One region of the Paenibacillus sp. FSL R7-0313 genome, then DNA from elsewhere that is predicted to be linked to it. Evidence: riboswitches for the same ligand, from Rfam matches in the RefSeq annotation. Region 1 holds a riboswitch; the other holds the start of a gene.

Region 1 (4,598 bases):
TTTCGGATACACTAACGCCTGTAGGCATAGCCCCGTAAAAGGAATGAACGAGTTCCAACTTACCGAAATACTTTTCCATAGGTAACATAGGTTTTTATGATATCCTCCTTAACATATTTGAATAGATATTACCTATAATATGTTCCAGACTTTTTCTAATACCTGGCCCTTAATCGTCTTTTTCTACGTGTTTTTGAAAATGTCCAAGGAACAAAAAACCAATGCGAACGACAAAATGTCGGTACGCATTGGTTTTATTAAATTTCAGGCTATCCGTCTACTTCAATGTACGATCTTTTGCTGATCGCTGAACTCATCTTGATTATCTGTTCGCTTTACGTAAGTCACTTATTTTCCATCCTGAGACTGATTACTCTCTGCAGCTTCACGACCGCGACCTCCCATGCCTCCTCGCGTATTATTTTCACCCAGTTTGGACAGGTCAACCGAAGAAGCATCAATCAGTGAATCCGAGTCCTCTTTTTGTTTCTCGGTCGTGGAAGGGATATCTCCGTCCAGTTGCCCTTGTATACTTTCTGCACGCAGCGTGCCAAGTTTGGTCAATTCTGTAACAGCTTCCTCGTACTTATCATACGTAATAAACGCTGTAGGGTCTTGCTTCACATATTCTGAGATCATGTTGTTCAGGCTTTGCACTTTTTCTTCATATTTTCCGTCTGCGAAGTATCCATCTACGATCTCCTGCAAATATTCATGATACTTGGCCTTATACTCCGGCACCTCAAGGAGCTTTCCTAAAATTGGACGTTCGTCCAGGCTGACCCCTGATACCGGCGTATCAATCGCCAGATTCACGACATCGGAGGCAGAACCAGCTTGAAATCCACCGAAGGCCATGTTGTAGTCCCAGGGCAACATGCTGATCTGTCCATCGTTTTCATACAGATAATAGTTATGTCCCATGTTGGACGTGTAACTGTCCATATTGACAACGACCGTGTGGGCTGCAAAATATCTCAGAACTTCGTCCACATCCACATATTTCTCCAGTTCGGTACCTGTGCTCAAGTTTTTGAGCGATTCAGTGACACGCTGATAATCTTCCTCTGTTGTTTTGGTCTCAGCATTGTCGAAGATGGCGGAGTAACTGGATGATTTGTCATCGGTATACACCAATGAAACACCATTGCCGCTTCCATCCATACCACCTGGACCACGGTTACCCTTCATACCTGCTTCCGGTAGTGTATTCGCTCCATCTTCCCCTGTCCCGCTGTTCATATTCGGCGGACTTGCACCATCCGGTGGCGCCATACCTTCAGTAGGAGGCTGCATATCTCCATACCCTTGTGCAAAAGGATTGCCATCTGGCCCTCCCATTCCTCCTGCCCCCATGTTGTCATCATTGTTCGGCTTGTAAAGTTCACCCTCATCATTCTTGGCTCGAGCGAGATATCCGCTGTCAATGTCTTCAACAGCCAGATACAAACCCCAAGTCTCTCCATCTACACTAATATTGGAGAATGCGAATAAAGGTGCATCTACGCCAATATAACTCATGATGTCATAACTCAAGTATTCCTTCATATAACTATTGTCGCTAATCATGTTGTTCACAACGAGCTTGTCCAACCCCATCCAAGTTTGATCCTTAACATACTCATCAAATTTGATTTTGAAACTATATCGATCCGTTGTATCATCGCTAGCAACTTGCCGAAGGCTGGAGTTACCCTTTGGACGAATTCCGACGTTTTCAATCGTTGTTCCGTTAATCGTAATATTAGCTGAGATGTACTGCTCCTCATTTGCATTATCCAGCATCTCTTTCCATGCCGTTTCATCCACATCAATCGAAATGGACATAACCTCAGTTTTGTTGATTTGATCGGCATACCCTACTGTCTGCGCAGTATTCTCCGTTTTACTCTGATTATCCGTATTCGTTTGTTCTGTTTCAGTCGAATTGCTTTCCGAGTCCACACTTCCTTGATTAGTCGAGCTGCATGCCGTCAGCATTGCAGTACATAACACCGCTACACCGATAAATTTAGGCCATTTGTATATACTCATTGCCATCACCTCATGATTGTTGTTGAATCTTTTTATATGTAATTCATCATAGATGGCAATTCTTAAATGAATCTGAATGAGTGGCGTCATATGGTACTCTCTAATTGAATGAACGACCAGTGAACTTAAGGCTCCAGCCTCCATGACATCTCCCAAAAATCAAGCTCGAAGCGACTGCACATCACGAAAATATCTTCCATTCGTTGGTACGTTTCCTCGCTACAGCCTTCTAATAGCTTATCCGTTAACGCCACAAGGGATTGATTGCTGCTGTTGTATTCAGAGGAAGCATATCCTGTGATCCACTCTCCATAAAAAGGATGATCAGCTGCACCTGGCTTTTGGGCAAGAACTTGACCAATCTCTGCATAGCTCCATGAGCAGGCCAGAATCGATACAAGTACTTCTGCTATACCGCCCGCATGGGAAACTGAGAGCATATAGTTTGTATAGGCTGCATTTTTCAGTGCAGGTTTTACCTGAAAAACATGATCCTCTGTAATTCCTAAACGCTCCATATAAGAACGATGAATTTTCATTTCACCATTCAGGATGTTATCTACGTTTTTACTAAAAAACTGCATCAATTTGGGGTCGTGCGACTTGACGATACCTAGTGCAAATACGCGGGCATAATCGAACAGGTACAAGTAGTCTTGCAGCAAATAATAACGAAATTGTTCAACCTGTAAAGAACCATCCCCGATCCCTTTAACAAAGGGATGCTCAAGACATTCCTTCCATACAGGCTGTGCTGCCTGGTGTAGTCTCTCTGAAATAGTCAATATGTGTTCCTCCAATTCATAATGTATGTATTTAAAAACAAAAAAACGAAACATCCATAGGATGTTTCGCAGACAAATACACTAAAACAAGGGGGTTCGCATGAGCTACCCAAGTACAGCGTTTCATCGTTGCATCCCTACGTTGGCATGATCCAAATCAGGTAAGGTCGGTTTAACACCCTCTCAGCCGGTTAAGGCTCCCTCGCAAACGGTTGTATGTAGTTGATTACTTTCTTGTTCCCATAAAAGAAAAAATAACATCCATTTAGTATATCAAGGGCTGTTAAATATAGTCAAGGCAGTTTGTATCCCACCTCATCACCTTTGGTGACGTATGTAAACGATGAAAACCATCATAACAATGGTTGAGTTTTATCCCCTGTTATGATGGTTTCTATTATTACTATTACTGCAAACGATTTAATGCCCGAGTTTGTTTTTTTCGACAAAAGTGAGTATTCCGTACTGGGAAGTGTTTCTCCAGCTCTCATTGGTCGTATCATTCCACTTGGCTACGTTCTGTTTACCTCCGCCCTGGTTGTCGTTAATTTGAAGCTCGAAACCGAGGACATTTCCAGCCTTTGGCGTCAGTGAATTCAACTGGATTCTGGCTTCTACGAGGTATCCTTTATTCGTTTTCTTCACAGCACTTACAAGGCGTCCGGGTGAAGCACTGCCTGCAAAGGTTGCCACATTGTCTGCACTGATTCTGAACTGGGCATCATCATATTGAAAATACGGTGTCCGCTGGTGATTCTCGTCCAGGAAAATCTCAACCGAATCCTGATCCCATGGGTTGATGCTATCTGTGATGATGTTTGGATCAGTGACGTCAATCAGCAGATATAGATACTCCCCTGACCACATTGCGCGAGCCACTGCCTCTGCACCTTCGGTCTCATTCAACCTTTTTACTTCAAATGGTACAGCCTTATTCCATAGGGCTTCTTTCTTCCCATCAATCTGAACAATCCCTTGCATAGCTTGTGCAGATTTGGGCATAGGGGCGAGTTGAATCACGCCGTATTTGCTTGTATCTTGCTCCTGAGATTGTGTTCGATCATTCCAGTACAGTGGACTATAAGGTTGTGTCCCACTTGCAGCGCCATCCGTCACACGGATATCCAAACCTGCTTCATATTCTGATCCGATTTGTATACCACCCCATGGAATGGACAATTCAACCGAATATCCGGTTTTTGTCTCACGTACACGATATGAACGCTGCTCCGCGCCCTCAGCTTTGCCTGACCGCTTAATGATTACGTGTCGGTCATCTGCTTCATATGAGGTGGTCTTGCCGTTATTGAGATCAACAAAGAGTTCTACTTTGTCATTCACATCTGCCTTCGCATCCTGAACATCCACAAGGATATACAGGTTACTATGATCCCATAAGGTGCGGAAACTGGCTGATCCCGAAGAGTCGCCCTTCAGTGGAGTAGACACCGCTTTGTTCCAGAGTGGATCTTGTGACTGTTTTTTGATATCCGGTTTACCCGAAAGTGAGACGGCTCTCTGTGTCAACACAGGTAAGCTGGATTCATCCACAAGTCCCCAGTATGCTTTTTTGGCCTTCAGGGCTGAATCAAATAGCATCGCCTGGTTGTTGTAAGACTTCTCATCTTGAAGTCCCCATAAGGTAACTGAAGAAATGTGATCTTTGTGTTTTTGGTACAAATCCAACAATTCCTTATATCGATACGCCTGTTTCACCGCAACTTCATCCGACATCTCTTCACCAAATGGAATTCCGCTATCCACATCCAGTTCCGTGAT
Region 2 (4,598 bases), 370 kb from region 1:
CATATAATTGCTGTCGCTGCAGGTTACTCCACTCCACATAATCACGATCCACAATCGTCAAGTGTCCGACTCCTGAACGAACTAACGTTTCTGCGATCCCTGTTCCCAGTGCGCCAGCACCAACGATTAAAACTCTGCTGTCCTTTAATCTGGCCTGACCTTCCTTGCCCAGCGGCGCATAACGTTCCTGTCTGGAATACCGATCGGCCTGCTCCGAGGATGTTGATTGTTGATTTATCATGTATGAACCATTCCTTCCACCGGACTACTGGCTGCTGCATAACGCTTTACGGGAATCATGCCTGCCTCATAAGCCAGCCTACCTGCCTCTACCCCCAATCTCATCGCCTTAGCCATGCTCACTGGATCCCCTGATCCGGATACGGCTGTATTTAACAATACGCCATCGGCACCAAGTTCCATCGCATAAGCAGCATCTTTGGGGGAGCGCAATCCTGCGTCCACAATCACAGGTACAACGGCCTGCTCAATGATGATCTCAAGGTTATAGGGATTGATGATGCCTCTGCCAGCTCCGATGGGAGAAGCGCCAGGCATTACAGCATGTACGCCAAGCAATTGCAGCCTTTTGGCCAGAATGACATCATCTGAAATATAAGGCAATACCGTGAAGCCCTTTTCAAGCAAAATTTCGCAAGCCTTGTACGTTTCAATCGGATCTGGGAGTAGCGTAATTCCATCTCCGATGACTTCGACTTTTATCATATCACAAAGTCCTGAAGCCCGCGCAAGCTCGGCAATTCGCACCGCCTCTTCCGCATTGGAAGCTCCAGCCGTATTCGGAAGAAGAGTGTATTTGTCCAGATCCAATGTATCCAGGAAATGCTTCTGGTTGCGCTCCTCCAGATTCAGACGACGAACAGCAAAGGTTAAAACTTCCGTTTCAGATGCTTCCACAGCCTGACGTTGCACTTCCAGATCCGAAAACTTGCCTGTTCCGAGCAACAATCTGGACTCAAACGTATATTTACCAATGTTCAACATCATCAACCGCCTCCTACAAAATGTACAATCTCGATTCGATCGCCTTCTCTTAATGCCGTCGTTTCATGATACTCACGGGTTAAAATATGCTTGTTCAGCTCTACAACTACAGTCTTGACTTGCAGGTCAAATGATTGAAGCAGTTTATCCACACGATTCAATCTGTCTTCAATCTCCATCCGTTGACCATTAACGATGATATTCACTGCACCACTCCCTTTCTGTTCAATCGCTCCGGACTCAGCGCCTCAATTCCGAGTTCTTCTGAGCTTTTGCCAGCGAGCAACTCAGCGATAAGCCTTCCTGTTATCGCACTAAGCAAGATACCGTTGCGGTAATGCCCAAAGGCGGCGAACAGCCCTGGTATACTCTTGCAAGCACCTATATAAGGCAATCCATCTGGAGTTGCCGGTCTTACGCCTGCCCACGCTCGTATAAATTGTGCTTCTTTCATCCCAGGCACCCAGTGGGTAGCCGCTGTTAGCAGCTTCTGAACACCCTGTACAGAAACGTTCAGATCGGTTCTGCCTGGCAGACTGGTTGCCCCGAGCCAAACTTCGCCATTAGCTTTGGGAACAATATAGATATCCTCTGCATACACCGTTCTGTCAGGTCTGTACCCAGCATGTTCATCTGAGAACTGAACGGCGGCTATTTCTCCTTTTACCGACCACACAGGCATGCTCAGATTCACATGTCTCATCAACTCTTCACTCTGTAATCCAGCCGCTATAATGACATGTTTACATCTCATCTCACCGATCGATGTGGTGATTCCCTGCACGCCATGTTCGTTTGCTTGCACACGTATATCCTGTATGTCCTCCATAACCCGTGCTCCAAATGCTTGAGCGGATTCAGCATATGCCTTCGTTAGATGGACTGGAAGAATCTCACTCTCGTAAGGTCTGTAGTAGGCTCCATACGTATCTCTGTTAAGCCATGATGCCTCCTGTTGCACAACGGAACGATCCCACCATACCTCATCAGCAGAAGCAGAAAACGCAGACTTCCGATTGTCCTTATAACTACTTAATTCACTGTATGAACGAAAAGGAGTTAGGAATCCCTGGCATTGCAGGCCAGTCTCTACCTCACTGAGTGTAGCCATTAGCACCTGTTGCTCGATAAGTAACTGTCTACTCTGTCTGGCAAGCTTAGCCATCAAAGGATGAGCAAAATCCTCACTGTCTGCCGCCAGCATTCCAGCCGCCGCGCAAGAAGTGCCTCCTGCAATCGCCGAACGCTCCAGCAACAGCACATCCTGTCCACGGGAAGCAAGCTCATACGCAATGGCACATCCAACAACACCTCCGCCTACAATAATCGTTTCTGCATGAATCTTATCCGGATTATCAGTTACAATCTCTTTCATCCTCTCATCTCCTTTCAGTCGCGCAGACCTTCGGTAGCAACGATAGCCTGCCTTAATGATGCAGCGGCCCGATCCGGTGAATCGCTCGCCCATACATTCGAGATCACAGCAACTCCCTGTGCGCCTGCAGAGCGAATCGCGTGAATGTTTCCCGGTTCGATGCCACCGATCGCCATGACAGGAATGGAGACACTCCTGCACACTTCAGCAAGAGCATGTAATCCTCTGGGGTCAAGATCAGGCTTACTGTTGGTTGAGTAGACATGCCCGAAGAAAAGGTAATCGGCTCCCCGTTCTTCAGCGATTTTCGCCTCATCGATGGAATGAACAGATCCCCCTAGACGAAGTCGCTGCACATTGCTTGTGACAGTAGGGTTACAGTTGCGTATCGCATCTTGCCCCCAATGTACACCTCCATAGATGTCATTTTGTGAAGGCAGCTCTGAACCATTGATAACGATGCGACAAGATGGAACGCCAACGCTACGCAGACTTTCAGCCCAACCGATCTTGTCTTGCCATGTGAGTTGTTTTTCTCGTATATGAATATAGTCCACCGATGGCCAAACGTCCTTTGCAGCTTTTACAAAAGATGCTTGATCCCCTGCACCCGTAGAAACAACATGCAACTCAAATGATCCGTGTACATGTTCATGAGAAATTACCGTACCATCCCTCTCCTTCCATGCGTGAATGCTATGAAAACACAAAAAAGCCACTCCCGTAGGGGAGTGGCTGCGTATTAAATATTGAACCAGATGACTGACTGAAGCATACAGTTCATTTCGTGCAATTCAGCTATGGACCTTATAGCCATAACGTTATACACGCAACTGCATGTTTCAATTCGTTAAGCAGACGGTCCTTTTGAGTTGCCGTTTGCTCACGTCATTCACTGAAACGCGCTCGCCACTTCCCTACGCTGGTATGATCCAGATCAGGTGCAAAGGGTCCGGAATCGCATTCTTCCATCTCAGCCGCATCGTGCGGCCCCCCTAGTGTTCATATGAAGTTGTAGCCTATGTTACCATAGACGGATTTTTTTGTCACCGTCATTTCTGTTAAACATTGTCTTAAATCGTCTAGTTTTTCTCAGACCATTCTTCGACATTCCATGTTTTGGTAACCCAACCCTCGTAGAAATCAGGTTCATGAGATACCAGTAACACCGTTCCCTTGAATTCTTTCAAAGCACGCTGCAACTCCGCTTTAGCTGTGACATCCAGATGGTTCGTCGGCTCATCAAATAGAATCCAGTTGCTTTCACGCATCAAGAGTTTGCATAAACGAACCTTGGCTTGTTCTCCACCACTCAGCATATTAAGCGGACGAGTAATGTGCTCATTTTTCAACCCACAGCGAGCGAGATGACCTCGGACCTCATTTTGGGTCAAATGTGAAAACTCATTCCAGACATCCTCAATCGGCGTGATATTCCCAGCACGAACCTCCTGCTCAAAATATGCCGTTTCGAGATAATCTCCTAAGAAAGTCTTTCCACTGAGTGGAGATATTTTTCCCAGGATGGTTTTCAACAGCGTCGATTTACCCACACCATTACAACCTACGATGGCAATTTTCTCACCACGTTCAATTGTCATTGTCATCTTAGGCAGCAAAGGAAACGTATATCCAATTTCAAAATCAATACCCTCAAAGACCGTTTTGCTGCTCGCACGGGCATCCTTAAATTTGAACGTTGGTTTGGCCGCTTCATCTGGGCGATCAATACGTTCAATTCTGTCCAACTGCTTCTCCCGGCTCTTCGCTCGACCTGAAGTTGAAGCACGTGCCTTGTTACGCTGAATGAAATCTTCCTGCTTCTTGATGTACTCTTGCTGCTTCTCATATGCATCAATATGCTGGGCTTTATTCATATCAGCCATCTCAAGGAACTTGTTATAGTTCGCTGCATATCTCGTTAATTTGGCAAATTCCAAATGATAAATGACATTTACGACTTCATTCATGAATTCCGTGTCATGGGAGATTAAGAGGAACGCGTGCGGGTAGTCCTTCAGATAACGTGACAGCCATTCAATATGCTCTACATCCAGATAGTTGGTCGGCTCATCCAGTAACAGAGCTGTAGGCTTCTCGAGCAGTAGCTTGGCAAGCAGCACCTTGGTACGTTGTCCACCACTTAGAGCTGCGACATCCCGATCAAGACCAATTGCGGACAAACCAAGACCATTAGCCATCTCTTCCACTTTTACGT

The links. Region 1 has a riboswitch for thiamine pyrophosphate ahead of tenA (thiaminase II). Riboswitches for the same ligand answer to the same signal wherever they lie in the genome.
Region 2: it holds a riboswitch for thiamine pyrophosphate, as region 1 does, so the genes downstream of both, NSQ38_RS17985 (thiamine phosphate synthase) here and tenA (thiaminase II) in region 1, are expected to answer to the same signal.

Annotation. Positions count from the first base shown of each region.
Region 1 is NZ_CP150219.1:4,456,463-4,461,060, forward strand. It holds gene NSQ38_RS19540 (L-dopachrome tautomerase-related protein) at 1-88, opposite strand, end outside; gene NSQ38_RS19545 (CotH kinase family protein) at 349-2,034, opposite strand; gene tenA (thiaminase II) at 2,160-2,819, opposite strand; TPP riboswitch at 2,936-3,033, opposite strand; gene NSQ38_RS19555 (sugar-binding protein) at 3,240-3,821, opposite strand; partial or broken gene NSQ38_RS19560 (endo-1,4-beta-xylanase) at 3,840-4,598, opposite strand, start outside.
Region 2 is NZ_CP150219.1:4,084,343-4,088,940, reverse strand. It holds gene NSQ38_RS18005 (MoeB/ThiF family adenylyltransferase) at 1-241, opposite strand, end outside; gene NSQ38_RS18000 (thiazole synthase) at 238-1,005, opposite strand; gene thiS (sulfur carrier protein ThiS) at 1,008-1,211, opposite strand; gene thiO (glycine oxidase ThiO) at 1,208-2,380, opposite strand; gene NSQ38_RS17985 (thiamine phosphate synthase) at 2,395-3,099, opposite strand; TPP riboswitch at 3,278-3,387, opposite strand; gene NSQ38_RS17980 (ABC-F family ATP-binding cassette domain-containing protein) at 3,463-4,598, opposite strand, start outside.